Regions from separate parts of the Halomonas sp. HL-93 genome, predicted to be linked through region 1. Evidence: predicted binding sites of a transcription regulator. Region 1 holds the regulator's gene; each other region holds the start of a gene.
What was found. Region 1 encodes FNR, which switches genes on or off when oxygen is low (the NO sensors DNR and NnrR bind a similar motif). Its sites were predicted from a motif close to TTGATNTANATCAA; they were not measured.
Positions count from the first base shown of each region.

Region 1 (5,800 bases):
GCCGCCGCTATGCAGCTTCTCCCTATGCGTGGCTTTTCCAACCTTACCTAGGAAATGAACTGGTGGCGCTTTCGTGTTTTGCCCACCATGGGGTAATGAGCATCGCGGCGGTAACGCTGCGTCATCACCAAATCCTGACCAGTCGCGCATGGGTTGCAGCGCTGAGCGAAGGCGCGCGAGGAAGCGACGCCGCCGAGCGCCGTCATCAGTTGCTGTACAACGTGGAGACCACGCTACCGCTCGATGTTGAAAGCCTGCGTTCGCTAGTCGAGTTTATCGGCAACCGGCCGATCGTCGGCTGGCAGCTTGAGCAGCGCCTCGCGCCGCTCGAGCAGGCGCTACGCCGCCATCTAGGGTTTGGCCTGCCCAATGCACGGGTGGATGTCACCAAGCTGCACCAGCGCCATCTGCGCCGCTTACACCCCCAGGCTGAGCAAGAAGATGAGCTAGCCAGAGCGCTAAACTGTTGGCAAGTGCCCAGCCAGGCGCCTCAGCGGGCGCTTGAAGATGCCACCGCCAGCGCGCTGCTGTATCTTCGCTTGCAGCGTACGGAGGTGGATGCTGCCCTGTAGTGGCAAGCAGTTGGGCGCTGGCGCTGGGAGTTGCTAGAATAGCGGTTGCTTCTTTTACCATCGGCAGTGCTTATACCATGCAACATCACCTTGATCATTTTGACCCAGCGTTGGCGACCCCTAATGCGGCACCCGGCTTCCCCGAAGCGGCTGTCGCTTCTGAAGCCCACGCAGCCAAACAAAAACGCGAGTTCAATAAGCTGCAAAAGCGTCTTCGCCGCGAAGTGGGCAACGCGATCATTGACTATCGCATGATCGATGAGGGCGATCGCGTTATGGTCTGCCTGAGCGGCGGCAAAGACAGTTATACAATGCTGGAGATGCTGCTCAGCCTGCAGCGCAATGCGCCGGTGAACTTCTCGCTGGTGGCCGTCAACATGGACCAGAAACAGCCGGGCTTTCCTGAGCATGTGTTGCCGACCTATCTCGAGCAACGCGGGGTGGAATACCACATTCTGGAGCGTGATACCTATTCGGTGGTGAAAGAGAAAACCCCGGAAGGCAAAACCACTTGCGCGCTATGTTCGCGCTTGCGCCGCGGTTCGCTGTACGGCTTTGCCGAAGAAATCGGTGCTAACAAGATTGCCCTGGGCCACCATCGGGAAGACATTCTTGAAACGCTGTTTTTAAATATGTTCTTCGGTGGCACGCTAAAATCAATGCCGCCCAAATTGCTTTCTGACGACGGCAAGAACATCGTTATCCGACCGCTGGCGTACTGCAAAGAGGCGGATATCGTTGAGTACGCCCAGCAAATGGCGTTCCCTATTATCCCTTGCAACCTTTGTGGCTCGCAGCCCAACCTACAGCGTCAAGTAGTGAAAGATATGCTGGCGGATTGGGATAAAAAACATCCCGGCCGATTGGAAAGTATGTTTAAAGCCGTCACCAATGTTGCGCCCTCGCAGCTTGCGGACCGCGATCTGTTTGACTTCGCCGGGCTAGAAGCCAAACAGGCTGAGTTAATGGCGGGGCGCATTCAGGCGCTCACTGTTGGCTAGGGAGCGGCGTCTTCTTCGGCAAGCTGCTGCAGTCTCGCTATATCAAGAATGCGTACCTCGCGGCCTGACACGTCCACCACTTCCTGAGATTGGAAGCGGCTTACAATCCGGCTGACGGTTTCCACAGCGAGCCCGAGATAGTTGCCGATATCCGCTCTGGGCATTGAGAGTCGAAAACTGTAGGGCGAGTAGCCCCGGCGGCGAAAACGGTCGGAAAGCGTGATCAGAAAGCTTGCCAGGCGCTGGTCGGCGGTTTTGCGGGACAGCAGCCGCATCATTCGCCGGTCATTACGCAGTTCTTTGCTCATGCTGCGGTATAGCTGGCCGCGTAGCTCGGGCAGCTTTTCAGACAAATGATCCAGTTGGTCAAACGGAATCTCGCATACCGTGGTGGTTTCCAGCGCGACCACGCTGCCGGGGTAATGGGGTTCATCGATAGCATCTAAGCCTACCAGTTCACTTGGCAGATAGAAGTTGGTCAGCTGTTCAAAGCCACCGCCTTCGCTGGTGACCTGTTTTAAGCTGCCTGAACGCACGGCATATACGCTGGTAAACGGCTCCCCCTGGCGAAAAAGCTGCTCGCCTTTTTTGAGCGGGGCGCGTCGCCGAATAATCGCATCAAACTGGTCTATATCTTCCAGTTCGAGCGCTAATGGCAGGCACAGCGAGCTTAAGCTGCAGGTTTGACAGCGTGCCTCATGTAGGATGGCACGCCGTTGGAGCATTGGTTCCAGCATGAGAGTCTCCGTCAGTGGCGCATGGCTTCATTATGTAAGCTGGAGCATATGGGCAGCAACCGTCAAACTATTTTTGAATAGCGCTGTTCGCTCTGATTAGCCAGGCGAGCATCAAACGCCATGGCTAAATGGCGAATTAGCAATCGCCCTAAAGGGGAAACGCGCAGCTTGTTGCCCTGTATATCCACTAATCCATCGCGCTTTGCCTGGTCGAGAGAACTAAGCGCTAGGCGGAAATACTGGTGGGCATCAATCTGCCAGCGCTTGCCGAGCGCCGCCAAATCCAACTGCATGTCACACATCAAGCGCTCAATGGCATCGCGGCGAATCAGGTCGTCGCGACTTAGGCATACGCCACGCTGTGTGGCTAGCTGCCCTTGATCAATGGCTGACTGGTAAAGATTGAGCTGGCTGCTGTTTTGCGCATAACAGTCGTCAAGGCGTGAAATGGCCGATACACCAAAGCCAATCAGATCGCACTGGGCGTGGCTGGAATAGCCCTGGAAGTTGCGCTGCAGCGTGCCGTTTTGCTGGGCAAGAACCAGGCTGTCGTCCGGTCGGGCAAAATGATCCATGCCGATATGCACATAGCCGGCATCGGTGAGCATGTCGATGGTGACGCGCAGCATGGCTAGTTTCTCGTCGGCGTCGGGCAGGTCCTGCTGGCGAATGCGCCGCTGGGGCGGAAAACGCTCCGGAAGGTGGGCATAGTTGAACACCGACAGGCGCGCCGGGTTCAGTTCGATGACCTGGCGAAGCGTCTGTGCAAAACTGTTCGCCGTTTGCAGTGGTAGACCGTAGATAAGGTCCAGGTTGAGCGAGCGGAAGCCCAGTCGCTGGGCTTCGTCCATCAGCGTTTCGGTGAGTACCCGTGGCTGGTCACGGTTAATCGCTCGCTGTACCTGAGGATCAAAGTCCTGCACGCCCAGGCTCAGCCGGTTAAAGCCCAGCGATTGCAGATGACGCAGGGTTAACACATCGGCTTCGCGCGGGTCGATTTCAATGGCGTAGTCGCGCTCGGGGTCGCTGGAGAGGCCGAAGCGGGCATCCAGGCGGTCAATCAATTCGCTCATCTGGTCAAGCGTTAAAAAGGTTGGTGTGCCGCCACCCCAGTGCAGTTGCCTCACCGGTCGCCGGGTGTCGAGAGGCTGCGCTGCCAGCGCCATTTCACGGTCGAGCCTTGCCAGATAGGGTTCGGCAAGTGCGGTGTTCTTAGTGGCGATCTTGTTACAGGCACAGTAGAAACAGATCTTCCGGCAGAACGGAATATGTACATACAGCGATAGCGCTCGTTGAGCGTCGTTGCTGCGTGCCAGGGCAGAGGTAAAATCGTCGGCCGTAAACGCCTCGTCAAAGGACAGGGCGGTGGGGTAAGACGTATAGCGGGGGCCGCTTATTGCGTAGCGCTGGAGTAATGCGTCGCTCCACGTTGAAGTGGTCAAGGTGCTATCAGAAGCAGCATCATTCACGGTGGTAGGCATGGGACCATGCTCCAGGTCAAAGGGTTGACGCAAGGGTAGCGGCTGCCAGGCAATCTCGTGTTGAGCTACGTCAAGAAAAGCAGCGCCAGGTGGATGTTGGCGCATTCAGTCAAACAGCCCGGAGGGCCGCGTTGTGGAAACCCACTGGCCGCAGGAAACAAGCATCGATAAGCAGACGCTGGCGGAGGTGGTCGCCCAGCAGGTCAGCGGCTGTTTTTGGCTTGAGGGGATGGGGCCGCTCAGGCTTTATGGACAGGCAAGTCACGGCTGCCTGCTGTTGGCCCATGGCGCTGGCGCCGGGCACCGATCCGCTTTTATGCAGCAGTTTGCCAGTGCGTTAGCGAAGCATGGGTTGCAGGTGATTACGTTTGATCTTGGCTATATGCAGCAAATGCAGGCCACGGGAAAGCGCCGCCCTCCGCCCGCCATTGATCGCACGGTGGCCGAGTTGGCGCGTTGGTATGACGGCCTTGCCCCGCTAACGGCTAAGCCGCTTTGGCTCGGCGGCAAGTCGATGGGTGGCCGCGCGGCAAGCATGTTGGCCAGTCAGCAAGCTTGCCCGGGGCTAGTGATCGCCGGTTATCCGTTTCATCCGCCAAAAGCACCCGACAAACTGCGCCTGGCGCATTGGTCAGACGTGCAGGTGCCTTCACTGATACTTCAGGGCGAGCGTGATCCTCTGGGCAATCACGCAGAGGTATCGAGCTACGCGCTGCCGCATAACACCCAGGTGATGTGGCTTACCGATGGCGATCACGACTTTAAACCCCGCCGTGCCTCGGGGGTAAATCAGACGATTTTGATTGACGAAGCCGCCGCTCATGGGGCATCCTTCGTGCGCGCTCAATCGCTGCAGTGAGGCGTTTGGAAGGGTGCGTTTAAAGCCGTCTGTGGAAGCACAGTATTTGAACGTAGTGTGTTGACTTCCTTCGCGTCTACTGTAGAATGCAGCGCCACGTGACCAGCGGGTGGTTAGCTCAGTTGGGAGAGCACCAGCCTTACAAGCTGGGGGTCACTGGTTCGAACCCAGTACCACCCACCATCGTATGATGGCCTGGAAACGTCGCAGTAAGGAAAGCACCTAGCGTTAATAGTGCAATACAGCGGACCGGTAGTTCAGTTGGTTAGAATGCCGGCCTGTCACGCCGGAGGTCGCGAGTTCGAGTCTCGTCCGGTCCGCCATCGTTGCATTACCCGCCTGTTTTCCATGTTTTGTCGTATGTGGACCGGTAGTTCAGTTGGTTAGAATGCCGGCCTGTCACGCCGGAGGTCGCGAGTTCGAGTCTCGTCCGGTCCGCCACGATAAACACGTAACATAGCAAATATTGGCGATGCCAATAACCTGGGTGGTTAGCTCAGTTGGGAGAGCACCAGCCTTACAAGCTGGGGGTCACTGGTTCGAACCCAGTACCACCCACCATTTGAAATACTCGACGTGCTCAAATGGTCAAAACGCAAGACCCTGCTAGATGTAAGTACACTACAGCGGACCGGTAGTTCAGTTGGTTAGAATGCCGGCCTGTCACGCCGGAGGTCGCGAGTTCGAGTCTCGTCCGGTCCGCCATTATGCAGTCTACATTTCAGCAGTGATCATTATCGGTGTTATACCGAACGAATTTAAAAAAACCCCGGATCATCGATCCGGGGTTTTTCGTTTGCGCGGCGTTTACATGTTTATGTTCAGCCAATCGCGCTGACGCCAGCTTTGGCGACTTGAACGTCCTGGTCCGGTTTGACACCAGAAATGCCCACCGAGCCAACCACATGGCCATCGACGATAATCGGTACACCGCCTGAAAGCAGCCCCTGAAGCGGCGCAGAAACAAATGCCGTACGACCACCGTTGATCATCTCTTCAAAAACCTGGGTTTCTTTGCGGCCGACAGCCGCGCTGCGTGCTTTTTGGGTGGCAACGTCGGCGCTAAAAGGTGCCGCACCGTCCAGGCGACGTAGCGCCAGCAGGTGGCCGCCATCGTCGGCGACGGCAATGGTCACCGCCCAGCCATTGC
Region 1 is NZ_LT593974.1:801,415-807,214, forward strand. Features, by position in the region: gene GA0071314_RS03575 (DNA polymerase III subunit epsilon) at 1-572, shown strand, start outside; gene ttcA (tRNA 2-thiocytidine(32) synthetase TtcA) at 650-1,573, shown strand; gene fnr (fumarate/nitrate reduction transcriptional regulator Fnr) at 1,570-2,310, opposite strand; gene hemN (oxygen-independent coproporphyrinogen III oxidase) at 2,373-3,791, opposite strand; gene GA0071314_RS03595 (alpha/beta fold hydrolase) at 3,925-4,650, shown strand; tRNA gene GA0071314_RS03600 (tRNA-Val) at 4,758-4,833, shown strand; tRNA gene GA0071314_RS03605 (tRNA-Asp) at 4,897-4,973, shown strand; tRNA gene GA0071314_RS03610 (tRNA-Asp) at 5,015-5,091, shown strand; tRNA gene GA0071314_RS03615 (tRNA-Val) at 5,136-5,211, shown strand; tRNA gene GA0071314_RS03620 (tRNA-Asp) at 5,279-5,355, shown strand; gene GA0071314_RS03625 (heme-binding protein) at 5,472-5,800, opposite strand, start outside.

Region 2 (5,800 bases), 1.7 Mb from region 1:
ATAGCGCGCCTAATGTCACATAGGCCGAACCGTTATTGCCTTGTGGGTCGATCTCTACGGCACGTTCAAGCGTATCACGGGCGTCCTTGGCAACGCCCAATGCTCCGAGGCCACCGCGCTCACGGGCATAAGCCGCCAATATGACACCTTTCCAAACCAAAACTTCGGCTTCGTCACGGTGTTGCTCGGCAAGCTGGTTGACTTCATCTACTAAGCCGTTCAGCGCTTCCTCGCGCTCGCTTTCAGGCATCTCGGTCACCGTGTGCTCCCAGCGATTTTTAAGCGAGTAAAGATCGCTTTCATAGGCCACAGCGTTAAACGATGCGAGCGCCAATGAACCACTGAGTGCGGTCAATGCGAAATAGCGAATCAGGTTTGAGTGCGCCATTATCTACTCCTTGGATTGTTGTTATCCGATAAATGCATGTGGGAAAGTAAGCCACCCAGACAATGTAACGAACGTTTGAATGAATCGCCAGTCGCAAATCATTTACACGACTTTTGGCCCAGCTATGGCAAATCACGTTAAAGTAGGTGTCGCCTCACCAAAAGGGAGTTGGCAATGAAAGGCCGCAATATGACCCGCTGGCGCGATCCGGCAAAAGACCCGCGCCAGGAACCCAAAAGCAACCTGATTACCGCTGAGGGCGCAGCACGTCTGCGGGGTATTCTAGATCACCTCTCGCGGGTAAAACGCCCGCAAATTTCGGCGAAAGTGGGCGAAGCGGCGGCCCAGGGTGACCGCAGTGAAAACGCGGATTACACCTACAATAAAAAGGAACTCAATCGCGTTATTGCCCGTATCAGTTACCTCACCAAACGCTTGGATGAACTCCAAGTGGTTGACCGTTTACCTGCCAACACCGATAAAATATTTTTCGGTGCCTTTGTCAGCCTGGAAGATGAAGACGGCGAAGTACTGTATATCCGCATTGTTGGCCACGATGAAACCGATACGCAAAAACGCTGGATCAGCATCGATGCACCCATGGCGAAAGCCCTGCTGGGCAAGGAAGTGGGCGATGATATAACGGTGCTCACGCCCAATGGCGAGACGTTCTACACCGTAACAACCATTGAGTACGCCCCTAAACGGTAATTAACGCCGCTGCGCGCGATACACTCTGAAGCGGCGATTATCCGCCAGGGTTTGAAATTGCTGAAAAGCGTTCTGGAGCAGATCGGGGTACGGTAAAAAGGCGTTGGCGACCATCAACAGCTGACCTCCCGAGGTCAAGTGGGCCGGTGCTTGGCTGATTAATCGCTGACTTGGCCCATAGCTGATATCACGCTCTTGATGAAACGGCGGATTACTGACGATGATGTCAAAGGACTCGTCTTGTAAGGCGTTATAGACATCGCTTTGCAATACGCGGCCTTCCAGGCCGTTAATGCTCAGTGTGCGCTTGGTCGATTCAACCGCAAACGCGCTGACATCAACGGCGGTTACCTGATGCCCCTGTTGCGCAAGCCATGCGCTGATAATCCCGTCGCCGCAGCCCATATCCAGCACGCGCTGCGGCGGTCGGGGAAGCTCGTTTTCTAAGCCCTCCAGCAGCAGTTGGGTACCCTCATCTACCTTGCCGTGCCCAAACACGCCGGGGTGGCTCACCAACGTGACGCCTAGCGCATCGAAGCGCTTCCACACATCTTCCGAGGCGGCAGCCTTTACCGTGCGGGTCGCAAACAACGAACAGCGTCGGGCATTATCCAGCTTGTCGCAGCACATCTCGCGTTCGGCGAGCACCTTGGGCACTCGCTTGATGCCGCCATTATGCTCACCGACAATGTCTACCGGCGTATCGGCGGGTAACACTTCGCATAACCACTGCAGCCACCAAATACCCAACTGATGGGCTTTAGGCCAGAACAGCACCACGTCGCCTGTCAAATGCGCGCCGCTCTCATCCGCAAAGGGGGTAAATGCCAGCTTATCGCGAGCGCGCCAAGCGTTGAGCACGGCTAAATCACCACTGATCACGCCATATGACTGCTCAATCAGCCAAGGATCTAGCGGCGGGCCCACCACCCAAAGCGGCGCATGACGCGCTGGCTGTCGTTCTAATAGTTGGCAGGCGGGTGATTGAGCACTCATGCGACAGACTCCGGTTTGCTGAGGGTATAAAGCAGGTAGCGACCCAGCCGCCAATGGGGGTCGTATTGGCAATACTGCTTTTCGAGCGCCAGCAGTTTGTCACGCTCGGCGTCACTGGTCGGCGGGTGTTGAAGATAATCCTGGAAGATACGAATCCCGGCTACGGACTCGATAGTCAGATGGTGACCCGCGCTCCACTGCACTACCTGGTCGTGGGTCACCGGCGAGATTGGCGTCAGGCGCTGGCGCTTGCCCTGCCCCTCCAACCGGTCGCTCAGCGCCTTGTCCACGTTGCCCTTCAGCGCGTTGGAAAAACGCAGCGCATCGCGATTGAAGACCATCAGGCTCAACTGCCCGCCCGGCGCCAAAAGCGCCGCCAATGACGCCAGCGCCGCGCGCGGATCACCCAGCCATTCCAGCACGGCATGGCAGGTGATCAGCGGCCAGGGGCCGGGGTGCTCATCGGCCAATTGCTGCAACGGCGTCTGCCCATAGGTGATCGCCTGCGAGGAAAGTTCGTCGCATGCCGCATGCCACTGCCGGGCATAGGCCAGCATGTCGGCGGATGGCTCGGTCATTGTGACGGCGTGCCCTCGCTTGGCAAACCACGCGGCCTGCTGGCCGAGCCCGCCGCCAACGTCGAGTACCGACTGCTGGTTCAGCTCCAGCATTTGCGGCAATAAATGGTCGAGCATGGCCAGGCGCAGCTCACCCCGCGGCGCCTGGTAGAGCGAGCGGGAAAACTTGTCCACCAGGCCATCGAAGTACCGATCCCCCGCTTCGCTTAATTCTTCAATTCGCTGCATGCCTGAAGCCAGTTGTGGTTTCAAAGTCGGCTAGTTTACCTTGCTTGGACGGTGCTTTCTGCCAAAACTAACATCCTGATGTGGGCAAACCTTTCATCTAGGACCTAAGTATATTTTTCTCCCTGCATGGAAAACTTGGCGTTTGAGGATGGCAGCACTTTGAGCTCGCAGAGGAACGATGTCTCAAGCGGCAACTATAAATTTCATGAATTACACCTACGTGTTGCTCTGCATCAATGCTTTAAAGCCCGCAACGTGTTTACTATCTGGCATCCTCTCACCTCGCTCATGTCGGAGAAACAATGGCTGCTCCCAACCGCATCAAGCAAACTGCCTGGCATGCCCTGGAGGTAGGTGAAGCGCTCAAGCAACTCGACAGCACAGCCGATGGCCTCAGCGTTCAGGCTTCCGAGCGCCGGCTAGCCACTCATGGGCCCAACCAGCTCGAACAAACGAAGGGTCGTCCCTGGTGGCAGCGGCTACTCGCGCAGTTCAATAACATCCTGATGCTGGTACTGATCGTGGCGTCCGTTGCCAGCTTGGGGCTGGGCCACGCCATTGATGCCGTCGTGATTTTTTGTGTGGTGCTGATCATTGCGCTGATCGGCTTCATACAGGAGGGCAAGGCCGAGAAGGCCCTGGATAGCATCCGCCGAATGCTCTCGCCCCAGGCCGCAGTGCTGCGCGACGGAAAGCGTCTGACCATTCCTGCCGAGGAACTCGTGCCGGGTGATGTTGTGCTGGTTGAGAGCGGTGATCGAGTCCCGGCCGACCTGCGCCTGTTGACGGCGCAGCGTTTTCGCACCGAGGAAGCTTCATTGACTGGCGAGTCCACGCCGGTAGATAAGCAGACCCAGGCGGTAGACGATGATGCCGACCTGGGCGACCGCACCTGTATGGCCTATGCCAGCACCATCGTCGTCCAGGGCAATGCACACGGACTGGTCGTCGAGACTGCGGCGCACACCCAGATCGGCCGGATATCGGAGATGCTGCGCGACGTCGAGCAGCTCAAGACACCGCTACTGCGCCAGATTGACCGCGCCGGCCAGATACTTGCCTTGTTTATTCTCGTTGCCGCCATTCTCACGGGCGCTTTCGGCTTGCTGGTGCATGGTCAACCATTAGGCAACATGTTCATGGCCGCCGTGGGGCTGGCGGTAGCGGCCATCCCCGAGGGCATGCCGGCTATCGTCACCATTGGGTTAGCCTTGGGCGTGCAGACCATGGCTCGCCGCAACGCAATTATCCGGCGCCTTCCGGCGGTAGAGACGCTGGGCTCCATTTCGACGATCTTCTCCGACAAGACCGGCACCCTGACCCGCAACGAGATGACCGCCGAGACAGTCTGGCTACCCGAGGGTGCGATACGCATTGAGGGCACCGGCTTTTCCCCGCAAGGTCGTTTCTATTGGATGCAAGAAGACAAGCCGGCGTCCCGATTCATTGACCTGGATAAAGCTCATGAACTGCGCCACTTCCTGAAGGTTGCCGTGCTTTGCAATGATGCCGAGCTCGCCGAGGATGAAGGTCGCTGGCGGATCCATGGCGACCCCACCGAAGGCGCCCTGGTCGTCGCCGCCGCCAAGGCAGGGCTTGAGGCCGGTACGCTGCGAAGCGACCACGCCAGGCATGATGCCATTCCTTTTGAATCCGAACGCCAGTACATGGCAACGCTCCACGAAGCGCACGGCGAACGCCTTTTGCTGGTTAAGGGTGCACCCGACCGCCTACTTGAGATGTGCCATCAGGTGCGCGATGGAAACCAGCATAGCGAACTGGACGTAGCGCTTTGGGAGGAGCGTATCCAAGCGCTATCCTCACGCGGCTTGCGCGTCTTGGCACTGGCGGAGAAGCAGATCCACGACGACCGTGACCTGGAGGATGAACATGCCGAAGAAGGACTGGTGCTGCTGGGCCTTGTGGGGCTGCTCGACCCACCTCGGGAAGAGGCCATCACATCGGTGAAAGAATGCCTTGCCGCTGGCATTCGTCCGGTGATGATCACCGGCGACCACGCCGCGACGGCACTGGCCATCGCCAGACAGCTGGGTTTTGCCCATACCGAGCGGGCTATAAGCGGACGTGAGATAGAGGCCATGTCGGATACCGAACTCGAGGCCATCATTCTCGACGTGGACGTCTTCGCGCGCGCCGCACCAGAGCACAAGCTGCGGCTGGTGAAGGCAATGCAGGCCCGCGGCGGCATCTGCGCCATGACGGGCGACGGGGTCAACGATGGGCCAGCCCTGAAGCGCGCCAACGTGGGCGTGGCAATGGGCATCCAGGGCACTGAGGCTGCCAAGGAGGCCGCCGAGATGGTGCTGGCCGACGACAACTTCGCGACCATCGTCGGGGCCATCCGTGAAGGTCGCAAGGTCTACGACAACATTCGCAAGACGATCACCTTTTTACTGCCAACCAACGGCGGCCAGGGGCTGGCGATCATGCTCGCCGTGCTGGCGGGCACTACCCTGCCGGTCACGCCACTACAGGCGCTTTGGGTCAACATGGTCGTCGCAGTGACGCTGGGCCTTGCGCTGGCCTTCGAAGGGGCCGAAAAAGATATTATGATTCGCCCGCCACGAGACCCCGACGCCTCACTGCTTGATCTGTTCCTTCTCTGGCGGGTGGTTTTTGTCTCTCTGTTACTGCTGCTCGGTGTATTTGGAATGTTCGGCTGGATACTCCTGCACGGCGGCAGTGAAATGCTGGCGCGCACCGGTGCGGTCAATATGCTGGTAATGGGGAGTGCTGCCTATCTGATCAACAGCCGCTACCTGCTGCGTAGCACCCTCAGCCTGGAGGGCCTCTTCGGCAGTCGTCCGGTATGGATTTCCATCGGTACGATTGTAGTGCTCCAGCTCGTCTGGACTTACCTGCCCTTTATGCAGGTCAT
Region 2 is NZ_LT593974.1:2,535,902-2,541,701, forward strand. Features, by position in the region: gene GA0071314_RS11805 (hypothetical protein) at 1-388, opposite strand, end outside; gene greB (transcription elongation factor GreB) at 563-1,099, shown strand; gene GA0071314_RS11815 (methyltransferase) at 1,100-2,095, opposite strand; gene GA0071314_RS11820 (methyltransferase domain-containing protein) at 2,092-2,901, opposite strand; gene GA0071314_RS11825 (cation-translocating P-type ATPase) at 3,204-5,800, shown strand, end outside.
Region 2: GA0071314_RS11825 (cation-translocating P-type ATPase) is a predicted target of FNR. The motif match lies at 3,125-3,138, and genes of this name have one in related genera.

Region 3 (5,800 bases), 1.6 Mb from region 1:
CGCAATCAGCGCCGGCGTAGGAATCATCACCTGCATAGGCTGACCACCAAAACGCGCGTTGAAGCCAATCGCTTGGTTTTCCATGAACAAGTCTCGCACCGCTGTGGGAGCGACATTCAGCACGATTTGGCCGTTCTGCACAAATTGGCGCGGCACTTCAACACCGGGCTGAGTGGCATCCACGACGAGATGCGGCGTTAGCTCATTGTCTAACAACCATTCGTAAAGCGCTCGGGCGATATAAGGACGGCTCGATTTCATCTAGACTCGCTCCTCCTAGAGACAAGGCCCCGCCACGCGAGGCCCAGGTGGGTTCAAGCACGCATCTCTTTTTCGCGCTCGTTCAACGCGGCCTTAAAAGCCTCGCGCTCAAACACCCGCGACATATAGCTTAATAGCGGCTTTACCTGTTTTTCTGGCAGCTCAATATTCAGCGCCGGCAATCTCCATAGAATCGGCGCCAAGCAGCAGTCCACGAGAGTGAACTCGTCACTCATGAAATACGGCATATCTTCGAAAATAGGTGAAATACCAATCAAGCTCTCGCGCAGTTCTTTGCGTGCTTTTTCAGCGTCTTTTTTCCCACCACTGATAATTTGCTCCACCATCGGACACCATTCGCGCTCAATGCGATGCATCCATAGGCGGCTCTGGGCACGCGCCACGGGATAAACAGGCAGTAACGGCGGATGCGGGAAACGCTCATCCAGGTATTCCATCATGACTTTCGACTCGTAAAGTACCAAGTCGCGGTCAAGCAGCGTCGGCACGCTGTTGTATGGATTCAAGTCGGCGAGCTCGTCGGGCACATTCTCGCCAGAGACATCGACAACGTCGACAGCCACGCCCTTCTCAGCCAGTACAATGCGCACACGATGACTGAAATGATCATCATTACCTGAATAAAAAATCATTGACGACCGTTTGGCCACAACACCCATGAAACCATCCTCGCAACGAATCAATCTTGGATAATAACACGTCCACCCCACCCTTGGGGAAGCCAACGCTCTGCATTACCGACAAGACTAACACGCAAAAAGGCGCACGGACCGGCCGCACGCCCTAGGTTGCCCTTTCCCATCACTTTCAGTGAATGTCGCGCCAGTACTCACGCTTGAGAAAATACGCAATGACGGCAAAAATAAATAAAAATATTAGCACCTTCGGCGCTAATGCCTGTGCTTGAAGTTTGGAGGGCTCGCCCACATAAGCGAGGAAGTTGGTCAGATCATAGACCTCACCTTCAAACTCCTCCGGAGTTAATTCCCCCTGCTCGGTAACCTCTAATGTATTGCAGTCGGCTTCTTCCTCGGAGGCTTCCTCTTCGTTACCCTCTGAGGCACTCTCTTCAGGGCATACCTTTTCTTGCACACCCTGCAAGGGCTCAAGCACGTTAGGCATGGCCACCAGCTCAAATACGGTGTTGTTAACCCCTGTGGGGCGCTCCGGATCCTGGTAAAAACTGAGCAGGTACGAATACAGCCAGTCAGTGCCGTGCAGTCGCGCTGACAACGTCAAATCAGGTGGTGGCGCACCAAACCAGGCCTCGCCGTCATCCTCGCTCATAGCCGTATTCATCTGATCATTGAATGCCATTTCAGGGGAGAAAATAACGTTGTCTTCAATGATATCCTGGGGAATCGCCAAATCCTCGGCAGCACGCGAGAACCGCTGGTATTCAAGCGAATGACACCCCATACAGTAGTTAACGTAAAGCTTCATCCCATTTTGCAGCGACGCCTTGTCTTGCAAGTCAGGCTCCATTGAATGAGGCGCACTCCCCCCCCCAGCAGCCATAACTGAGATGGGGGCCAGCGCGGCGAGCAGTGCGATCAGTGTTTTTTTCATTAGCCAGTCACCCTTTCTGGTACGGGTTTTGTTTTTTCTAACCGCGTATAGATCGGCATCAACAGGAAATAAGCGAAGTAGATCACCGTGCATAATTGGGCCACTAACGTTCGAGTGCCGGTTGAAGGCAACACTCCAAGCACGCCCAGCGTCACAAAGCTTGCCGCAAATAACGCCAGCATCAACTTGGAGATCCAGCCCTTATAGCGAATTGATCGCACGGGGCTGCGGTCCAGCCAAGGCAACACAAACATCACCGCAATAGCGGCGCCCATACACATCACACCCAGGAATTTTGCCTCCAGACCAAAAATCGAGAAAGTGATCGCTCTTAAAATGGCGTAGAAGGGCGTGAAATACCACACGGGGGCGATATGATCAGGCGTTTGCAATGGGTTAGCCGGTTCAAAGTTAGGCGTCTCTATGAAATAACCACCGCCTTCCGGGAAATAAAACACCACCACGCAAAACACAAACAGAAACACCGCCACGCCGACCAGATCTTTCACGGTGTAGTAAGGGTGAAAAGGTATGCCATCCCGAGGGTTACCGGCTTCATCCTTTTTCTGCTTGATATCGATACCGTCTGGGTTATTTGAGCCCACCTCGTGTAGTGCAATAATATGCAGCACAACCAGCGCCAAAATAACAATCGGCAACGCCACCACATGGAGCGCAAAAAAACGATTCAGCGTAATGCCCGAAATCAAGTAGTCACCGCGCACCCACTGCGCCAAATCCGGACCAATCGCCGGGATGGCCGAAAAGAGGGAAATAATCACCTGCGCGCCCCAATACGACATTTGCCCCCAGGGCAACAGGTAGCCCATGAATGCTTCGGCCATCAGCGTCAAATAAATCGCCATGCCGAAAATCCACACTAGCTCGCGGGGCGCCTTGTAGGAGCCATACAGCAAACCGCGAAACATATGCAGATAAATCACCACAAAAAAGGCCGACGCCCCTGTGGTATGCATATAGCGGATCAGCCAGCCCCATTCCACATCACGCATAATGTATTCAATGGAGTCAAAGGCCCCTTCAGCGCTCGGGTTAAAGCTCATGGTCAGCCAAATCCCGGTGAGGATTTGATTGACCAGCACCAACAGCGCAAGAGAACCGAAAAAGTACCAGAAGTTAAAGTTTTTAGGCGCGAAGTAATGAGACAGGTGGTCTTGAAATAGCTGCGTTGCCGGGAAGCGGTCATCCACCCAACGCATCAGGCCACGCAGGGCTTTAGCTTTATTCGGATTACCCATTAGGCCGTCTCCTCATCTTCGCCAACGACAATGATGTTATCGCCTTCAAAACGATAAGGGGGAACTTCCAGGTTGGTCGGTGCGGGAACATTGCTAAAAACACGCCCCGCTAAATCGAAGCGCGAGCCATGACAAGGACAGAAAAAGCCGCCGGGCCAATCGTCGACGCCAACGCCATCTGCGTCAGGCTCAGGACGATAAACAGGCGAACAGCCAAGATGGGTGCAAATACCGATCAGCACGCCAATTTCGGGACGGATTGAGCGCATTTGACCGGCACTATAGGTCGGCTGCAAAGAGGATTCAGAGTCCGGGTCAGCGAGACGATCAACAGCGAAGGCTTCGGTACGCTCGATCATCTCGGGCGTACGATTGATAATCCAGACGGGACGCCCCCTCCACTCGACCGTCATGCGTTGCCCTGGGGCCAATTTCGATACGTCCGCCTGAACAGGCGCCCCTGCCGCTCGCGCTTTTGCACTAGGTTGCCATGCCGACACAAACGGGATTGCGACTCCAACTGCCCCTACCGCGCCGACAACGGTCGTCGCCCCTACAAGGAAACGACGCCGCCCCTTGTTAACGCCGCTATTTGCCATCTCCGGTCTCCCCCACTTTTTCCTCGCCGCACCATTAAGCGCCTGGGCAAGGCTTGCTATTGTTATTTACTTGCTATGCATAAAGTTGGCTGGTCCGCATGCAACGCACGCTTAACATTCCATCATTAACGTACACCTTGTCGAGTTATTGTTGTAGCAAAAAAAAAAACGCCCAGGCCGATGGCCTGAGCGCTTTTCGCAGTGTTGCTGAAGCGTTGATTAACGCTTGGAGAACTGCGGGCGACGACGCGCTTTGCGTAGGCCGACTTTCTTACGTTCTACCTGACGAGCGTCGCGCGTTACATAGCCAGCCGCACGTAATGTAGGACGTAAGTCCTCATTGTAGTCCATTAACGCGCGAGTGATGCCGTGGCGAATAGCACCGGCTTGAGATGAGCCACCGCCGCCTTCAACCGTGACGTAAATGTCGAACTGGTTGACAGTTTCGGTCAGCTCTAGTGGCTGGCGCACAACCATACGACCGGTCACACGACCAAAGTACTGGTCGAGTTCACGATTGTTGACGGTAATTTTGCCGGAGCCCGGCTTCATGAAGACGCGAGCGGTGGAAGTCTTGCGGCGCCCGGTACCGTAATACTGCTGTGTCATGGCGAAGATTTCCTCAGATGTTCAGTTCAAGCGGCTGTTGGGCAGCATGCGGATGCTCGGCACCAGCGTACACTTTTAGCTTTGAGTACATGGCACGGCCTAACGGACCTTTTGGCAGCATGCCTTTAACGGCAGACTCAATGATGCGCTCGGGAGCATGGTCGAGCATTTTATCGAACGTCATGGAGCGCAAACCGCCCGGGTAACCAGTGTGGCGGTAGTAGGTCTTGGCCTTCGCCTTGTTGCCGGTCACTTGGACTTTTTCCGCGTTGATCACCACGATGTAATCGCCGGTATCAACGTGAGGGGTAAATTCGGGCTTGTGCTTACCGCGTAAGCGGCGAGCAATTTCGGTAGCCAGACGACCGAGCGTTTTGTCCGTTGCATCAACAACGTACCAATCGCGCTGGACGGACTGCGGCTTAGCACTGAACGTCTTCATGGATGAAATCACCAGTTAAAATGTATTGGGTGCTACACACCGCCAAGCGGTATTGCACCATCCCTATTTTTTTTGGTTGTAGGTAACGTCCCTACAACGTGTAGCGAGGCGGCATTCTACAGGATGCCGCGAGCCAAGTTAAGCCTTAATGCGGTTGCCGAGCAATTTTCTGGGCGTCTTTTCCATCGACAAGCTCAAGAGGCAGCTATTTAAGGTGAATCATCAGGGCTTATGCGGAAGCGCCAGATACTCATGAGACTGCATTTCCTGCAGCCGTGAAAGCGTGCGCTGATATTCAAAAGTGAGCTTTCCGTCCTGGTAGAGCGATTCCACAGGGGCTTCGGCCGACATCAATACTTTGACGCCGCGGTCATAGAATTCGTCGACCATGTTGATAAAACGCCTTGCCTGGTCATCATCAGCGCCGCGCATTGCGGGCACGTTAGAAACGATAATCGTGTGGAATTCCCGCGCCAGCTCTATATAGTCATTTTGACTTCGCGGCCCATCACACAGCTCGGCAAATTCAAACCAGGCGATATCATCGTGCAATCGGCGGGTCGTCAGCACACGTTGATTGATTTCAAGGGGCGCATTCTCCTCCCCAGGTTGTCCGGCAATCTCACGAAAACTACGCGAAAGCTCTTTCTCGGCTGCCTCATCCAGCGGTGTATGAAAGATTTCAGCGCGTTCCAAAGCTCGCAGGCGATAGTCAACGCCCGAGTCCACATTTACCACACGACAATGGCGATTCAGCAAGTCGATCGCCGGCAGGAAACGTTCGCGCTGCAAGCCATCTCTATACAAGTCGTCAGGCACGATATTCGATGTGGCCACGAGAACAACACCTCGCTCAAAGAGGGCCTCAAGCAGATTCGCCAGTATCATGGCATCGGTAATATCTTTGACGAAAAACTCATCGAAACAAATCACCCGCGCCTCATTGGCGAACTTGCTCGCTACCAACGTCAGGGGATTTTTTTCACCTTTGTAGTGAGTCAATTCGTTATGAACACGCTGCATAAACCGGTGGAAGTGAG
Region 3 is NZ_LT593974.1:2,429,061-2,434,860, forward strand. Features, by position in the region: gene GA0071314_RS11285 (ClpXP protease specificity-enhancing factor) at 1-261, opposite strand, end outside; gene sspA (stringent starvation protein SspA) at 315-941, opposite strand; gene GA0071314_RS11295 (cytochrome c1) at 1,090-1,851, opposite strand; gene GA0071314_RS11300 (cytochrome b) at 1,851-3,110, opposite strand; gene petA (ubiquinol-cytochrome c reductase iron-sulfur subunit) at 3,110-3,709, opposite strand; gene rpsI (30S ribosomal protein S9) at 3,929-4,318, opposite strand; gene rplM (50S ribosomal protein L13) at 4,332-4,760, opposite strand; gene zapE (cell division protein ZapE) at 4,983-5,800, opposite strand, start outside.
Region 3: petA (ubiquinol-cytochrome c reductase iron-sulfur subunit) is a predicted target of FNR. The motif match lies at 3,780-3,793, and genes of this name have one in related genera.

Region 4 (5,800 bases), 1.5 Mb from region 1:
TTTACTATTTGCCACATTCGGGTGTGAGCGTAGCGAATAGCTTTACTTAAGCAGCGCAACAATCGTATGTGTTGAGAGTGAGTGTTGAGTAACTCCTCAATACAGCTAAAAGGTATAGGTAGCAGGCCCGATGTTTCAATAGCAGTGACACTTCCGCTATAAAATCCATCTTCGATAGCATCCAGTCCAATTATATCACCGGGTAGGAAAAAATGAGTAAGTGTTTCTTCACCCTTTTTCCTATAATCCAATTGTTTTAATGTGCCGCAATGGACTACGTATAAACCTTGAAAAGGACGGCCTTGATGTATTAAAATATTTCTTTTATTTAAGATAAATGAAGGTTGAGTTAAGTTATTTAAATCTTCTATGATGGATGTGCCGGAATGGTAATATGCATTCTCTTTTTTTCTATTTGAAGGAGATAGTGCGTCCATTTTAAAGCCCTCCTTTTAAATATTTGAAGATAAATTATTTTTTGGTAGTCATTTTTGAGTTGATTTTAAAATTATTATGCAATAATTAATATTAGGTGTTTTTCTATAAACTGCAACTATTATTATTTATTAAAATAAAAGCATATAAAACAGAAGGTTGAGTTTTTGTGGTATGCAATTCTGCTAGATGGCTGATTTATTTTGATGCTTGCGTTACCTTCCTTGTCAATAATTTTAATAAGGTGAATGATGATGCATGCAGTTTTTTATGCTTAGTGTTTTTCTTTAATTGCTGATAGTAGGTTCTTGATGTTTAATTTAATTAAAGGCTATTGATAAAAATAAATTTTTTTATTTTTGCTTTACATAACTGCCAGGAGCATCTTCTATCGGTATATAAGTTGTCGACCCAACCTTAGGTGCTTTGTTAAAAGGACCTGATTTGTCTGCTAACCAAGTTTGCCAAGCGTTCCACCAAGAACCTGGGTGAATAACGGTACTCTGTAACCAAGTGTCGGGGTCAATGTAAATATCGTTCTCATATGACGTCGTCATACGATAATGCCGGTGAGTGTATCCGGGAGGGCTGATAATGCCTGCGTTATGGCCACCGCTGGTAAGTAGAAAAGTAATTTCGGGTGCATCTGAAAGCAGGTTCAATCTATAAGTAGATCGCCACGGAGCAACATGATCCCATTCTGTTCCAACGCAAAATATGGGTACCTGTATATCGCTAAGCGCTACCGGACGGTCATCTACTCTAAATCGGCCTTCGGCTAAATCATTATTTAAAAAAAGGTTGCGTAAATATTCTGAATGCATGCGGTAGGGCATGCGCGTTGCGTCAGTATTCCAGGCCATTAAGTCGTTAATGGGATTTCTCGTGCCCAGCAGATATTCATTTACAATTCGAGACCATACCAAATCGTTAGAACGAAGAATCTGAAATGCTCCTGACATTTGTTTGGTATCAAGAATGCCCTGAGACCACATCATATCTTCAAGGAAAGCGAGTTGCTTCTCATCGATAAATAACATTAGTTCGCCAGCTTCTCGAAAATCGGTCTGTGCGGCAAATAGTGTCATCGACGCTAAGCGATCATCGTTATTACGCGCCATCGTCGCTGCAGTAATGGCTAGCAGCGTTCCGCCTAAACAGTAGCCGACACCATGTACCTTCTGATTGGGAATGAGGTGCCGGATAATATCGAGACTCTCTGAAATGCCTTGCTGGCGATAGTCATCCATGCCGATATTACGATCCTCGGCGGTTGGATTACGCCAGGAAATCATAAACACGGTATGACCATGATCAACCAGGTACTTGACTAGCGAGTTGTGAGGTGAGAGGTCGAGGATGTAATACTTCATGATCCACGCTGGCACGATCAGCGTCGGAATAGCGTGCACCTTATCCGTGGTAGGCGTGTACTGGATCAGTTCGATCAGATGATTGCGATACACGACTTTACCTGGTGTGATCGCTACATCCTGCCCGACTATATACTCTTCAGTACCGGCTGGCCTTTTGCCAAGATAATGATTCTGGAGATCTTCATAGTAGTGTTGCATTCCCTGAACCAAGTTGGTCCCTCCGCTGAAAAAGGTGTTTTTTAATACAACGGGATTAGTCATTAAGTAGTTGGAGGGTGAAAACACGTCAAGCCATTGGCGAGCGCCAAACTCTACGGCCCGCTCGTGATGAGGGGAGAGACCACTGACGTTGGTAGTGGCGTTGTACCACCACTGCTGCTGCAGCAGAAAACCTTGGTAAAGCAAGTTATAGGGATAGTAGCGCCAGCTAGGATCGCGAAAACGTCGGTCTTGAGGTAAGGGGTCAATACAAGGGCTCGCATTTGGGTCAAAGGCCGAATGGCTAGCCCAAGATAACAAGCGGAGCTGTTTCTTGATGGCTTTTTGCAGTAACAAAGATTGCGTTCCGGGCGAAAGCGCCGTGCTAGATAGCCAGTCCAAGTAAGTTAACATTACTGATGCCGGAGAAATGCCCAATGTCATTCCAGCCAGTGAAGCACGCACCAGTCTGTCCATATTTTGGTGCTGGTTGTCGTTGAAAAACATGCATATTATCCTTAAAAACCGATGAGTGAGAATCGAAATAGCCATCCAATATTAATCAACCAATATGTAAGATGGTTATGAATATAATTATGATAGTTATTTTTGGCTGTGTATGTAGCTAATGCCCCTTTTTTATAAAGTTGTCTAGGTAAAAAATTTTTAAAATATATTATCTTAGTGAAATTTAAAGAAAAATAAGTGGTTTTTTATCATTATAAAAAAGCGATATTTTTTGCTCTATGTCAATTTTGTCTCAAGATAGTGCTTTTTTGGTATGTTTGTCATGCTTCAAAAGAAGAGTGGCTGGACTATAAATAGAAAGTGGTTTTTAACTATGACTCAGGCCCGTATAAATAAGGAGTATCGAAATGGCAAAATCATCTACCAAGTCTGATGTGTCTGTTCCAGATGCAAGTAAAATGCCTGCCAGTCGCTTTTCAAGCCCATTGGAAGAGTTTGATCGAATGATGGAAGGCTTTTTTGAGCGAAACTGGATGAAACCTTTTTTTAAAGATGATTCGGTAAAAGAGCGTCTTGGTTTTTTTGGGCAGCACAATCCAAAAGTGGACATTATTGATCGTGAAAAAGAAATTATCGTGCGTGCTGAAATGCCAGGGGTTGATCGTAAGGATTTAGTCATTGAAGTCACAGAACATTCCTTGATGTTGAAGTGTGAGCGTTCTGGTAAGGCAGACGAGAAAAAGGATGAATATTATCATTCAGAAATTTGGCAAGGTTCTTTTTCAAGAACGATTGGTTTGCCTGTTGAGGTAGATACGCAACATGCAGACGCCAAATTTAAAGACGGCATACTAACAATAACATTGCCTAAAGTTAAACAACCATTAAGGCGGAAGTTAGAGGTCAGTTGAATATACGTCTTTGTAAAATGTGAAGTGATATCTTCGCTTAGACAGGGTGTCGTAAATAGGTAATGAAATACCATGTTGCGACGAATAATTTATCTATCGAATAAAAGGAATACTGCTATGTTGAAATCAGACGCTCAAATTCAAAAAGATGTACTTGCTGAGCTCGGATGGGAGCCATCCGTTCGTGCTTCAGATATTGGAGTAGAAGTTAAAGGTGGCATTGTAACTTTGGCGGGCCATGTCGATAGCTATGCAGAAAAATGGCATGCTGAAACGGCAGCGCAGCGTGTCAGCGGTGTGAAGGGTGTTGCCATAGAAATTGATGTAAAACTACCGGGTAATGCAAAGCGTACAGATGCGGATATCGCTCGTGCTGTTAAAAACACACTAGAGTGGAATATATTCGTTCCAAATGACCCATTAAAAGTAATGGTTGAAAACGGCTGGGTGACTCTTTCCGGTATGGTGCCTTGGGATTATCAACGTCGCTTAGCGGAAACATCTATACGTTACTTAGCAGGTGTGGTTGGTGTGAGTAATCAAATTGTTATTAAGCCTAACCTTTCTGCTGCGGCAGTTAGAGTTGATATTGAAAACTCACTTAAACGAAAGGCTATCCAAGATGCTAATGCGATTAAAGTGGAAGTCCATGATCACGATGTTAAAATTAGTGGTAAGGTAGATAGTTTAGTGGAAAGAGACTTGATAAACCACGCGGTATGGAACTCTCCCGGCGTATGGACTGTAACGGACAATATAAGAACTTAATTCAGTGGTGCTCAGATATTTTGCAGGGCTATTAGATTGACCGTATTAGTTCGATGGCCCTGCGTGTTTGCATTTTCTTGTTTAACGCCAGACTAAACCTGGAAGGTTTTCTGCACCGAATCCTCTGTAAAAAGGTATATAGTTTTCTCAGGAAGAGTTTTTAGTAGTTGAGTTTGATATGATTTAAAAAGCGTATTATCGCTCATAAGGCAAATAGATAGAGTGTCAAAGTAACTCGAAACTATAAGGAATTCTGGTATGCAGCTGGTCTGCCCTTCATGTGGAACTACTAACCGTATACAAGCCGAACGATTGCACGATTCGCCTGTTTGCGGACGGTGCAAGACTGCGTTGATGAATGCTGAGCCTGTGAGCCTCAGTGATACCACTCTACATAAGTTTATTTCAGGTACAGAATTACCTGTACTAGTAGACTTCTGGGCAGCCTGGTGTGGCCCATGCAAGGCAATGGCACCTAGTTTCGCCGCTACAGCTAGGCAGATGCCAGGGGTTCGATTTGTCAAAGTGGATAGCGACGCCGCACCGGCGGCCAACGCGCTTTACAATATTCGCAGTATTCCCACGCTAATCCTGTTCGAAGGTGGTAAAGAGATAGCACGTCTTGTCGGAGCGTCATCGGAAGCGCAGCTTGTGACTTGGATTCATCAAAACCTAAAAGTCATGCGTCACTAGATTAGGTGTATTCGAACACATGCTGGCAAAGCGACTCCCGGTTCATCATCGGCTCGTAGTGGATTGCTTCTACTTTCATTGAATGGAAGAAGCTTTCCACGCAAGCGTTGTCCCAGCAGTTGCCTTTACGGCTCATACTTTGACGCAACTGATGCGTTCGCAGCCGATCCCGGTAGGCGCGGGAACAGTACTGGCTTCCCTGGTCGCTGTGACAGATCGCTCTTGTGAGGAAATTGCGTCGCCACAATGCCATTTCCAACGCATCGCAGACCAGGTCTGCGGTCATCCTGGTATTCATGGACCAACCGGTGACAGAGCGCGAGTACAGGTCAATGATGACGGCCAGATAAAACCAGCCTTCAGAGCTCATCAAGTACGTGATGTCACCGGCCCATTTCTTGTTCGCGGCGGTCGCCTCAAAGTCTTGCCCCAGTAAGTTGGGCGCCACAGGCAAGCTGTGGTCGCTGTCTGTGGTGACGACGAACTTGCGGGCGGCCTTCGGCACCAACGATAGGCGCCGCATACTGGCCCCTATCGTTTTGACATCATAAGGGTGGCCATCAGCCGCCAGCGTGGCCTGGATGCGTCGGGCGCCATTGCGCCGCTTGCTCTGGGATCAAGCCTTTCCCTGGCTTGCTCCAGTTGGCTGGGCTGAAACCGAGTCTTCTGCCATGTGTAATACCCACTTCGCGAGACCCCGAGCACAGACGCCATCCGGATCACGGAAAACCTGTGACTGTGCTCAAGCATGAAGCTGTAACGCTTCACTTTTGGTTCTTGGCGAAGTAGGTCGCCGCCTTTTTTAATATGGCCAGCTCCTCTTCACGCTCGGCCATTTGGCGCTTCAGCCGGGCGTTCTCGGCAGCCAGTTCAGACTCGCGCTCGGAGACGTTGGCCTTCTTTTTCGCTGCCGAACGCCAACCATAGATCTGCGATTCATGGATACCCAGT
Region 4 is NZ_LT593974.1:3,457,558-3,463,357, reverse strand. Features, by position in the region: gene GA0071314_RS16030 (helix-turn-helix domain-containing protein) at 1-437, opposite strand, end outside; gene GA0071314_RS16025 (PHA/PHB synthase family protein) at 789-2,516, opposite strand; gene GA0071314_RS16020 (Hsp20/alpha crystallin family protein) at 2,885-3,388, shown strand; gene GA0071314_RS16015 (BON domain-containing protein) at 3,506-4,156, shown strand; gene trxC (thioredoxin TrxC) at 4,415-4,849, shown strand; partial or broken gene GA0071314_RS19820 (transposase) at 4,857-5,800, opposite strand, start outside.
Region 4: GA0071314_RS16020 (Hsp20/alpha crystallin family protein) is a predicted target of FNR. The motif match lies at 2,749-2,762, and genes of this name have one in related genera.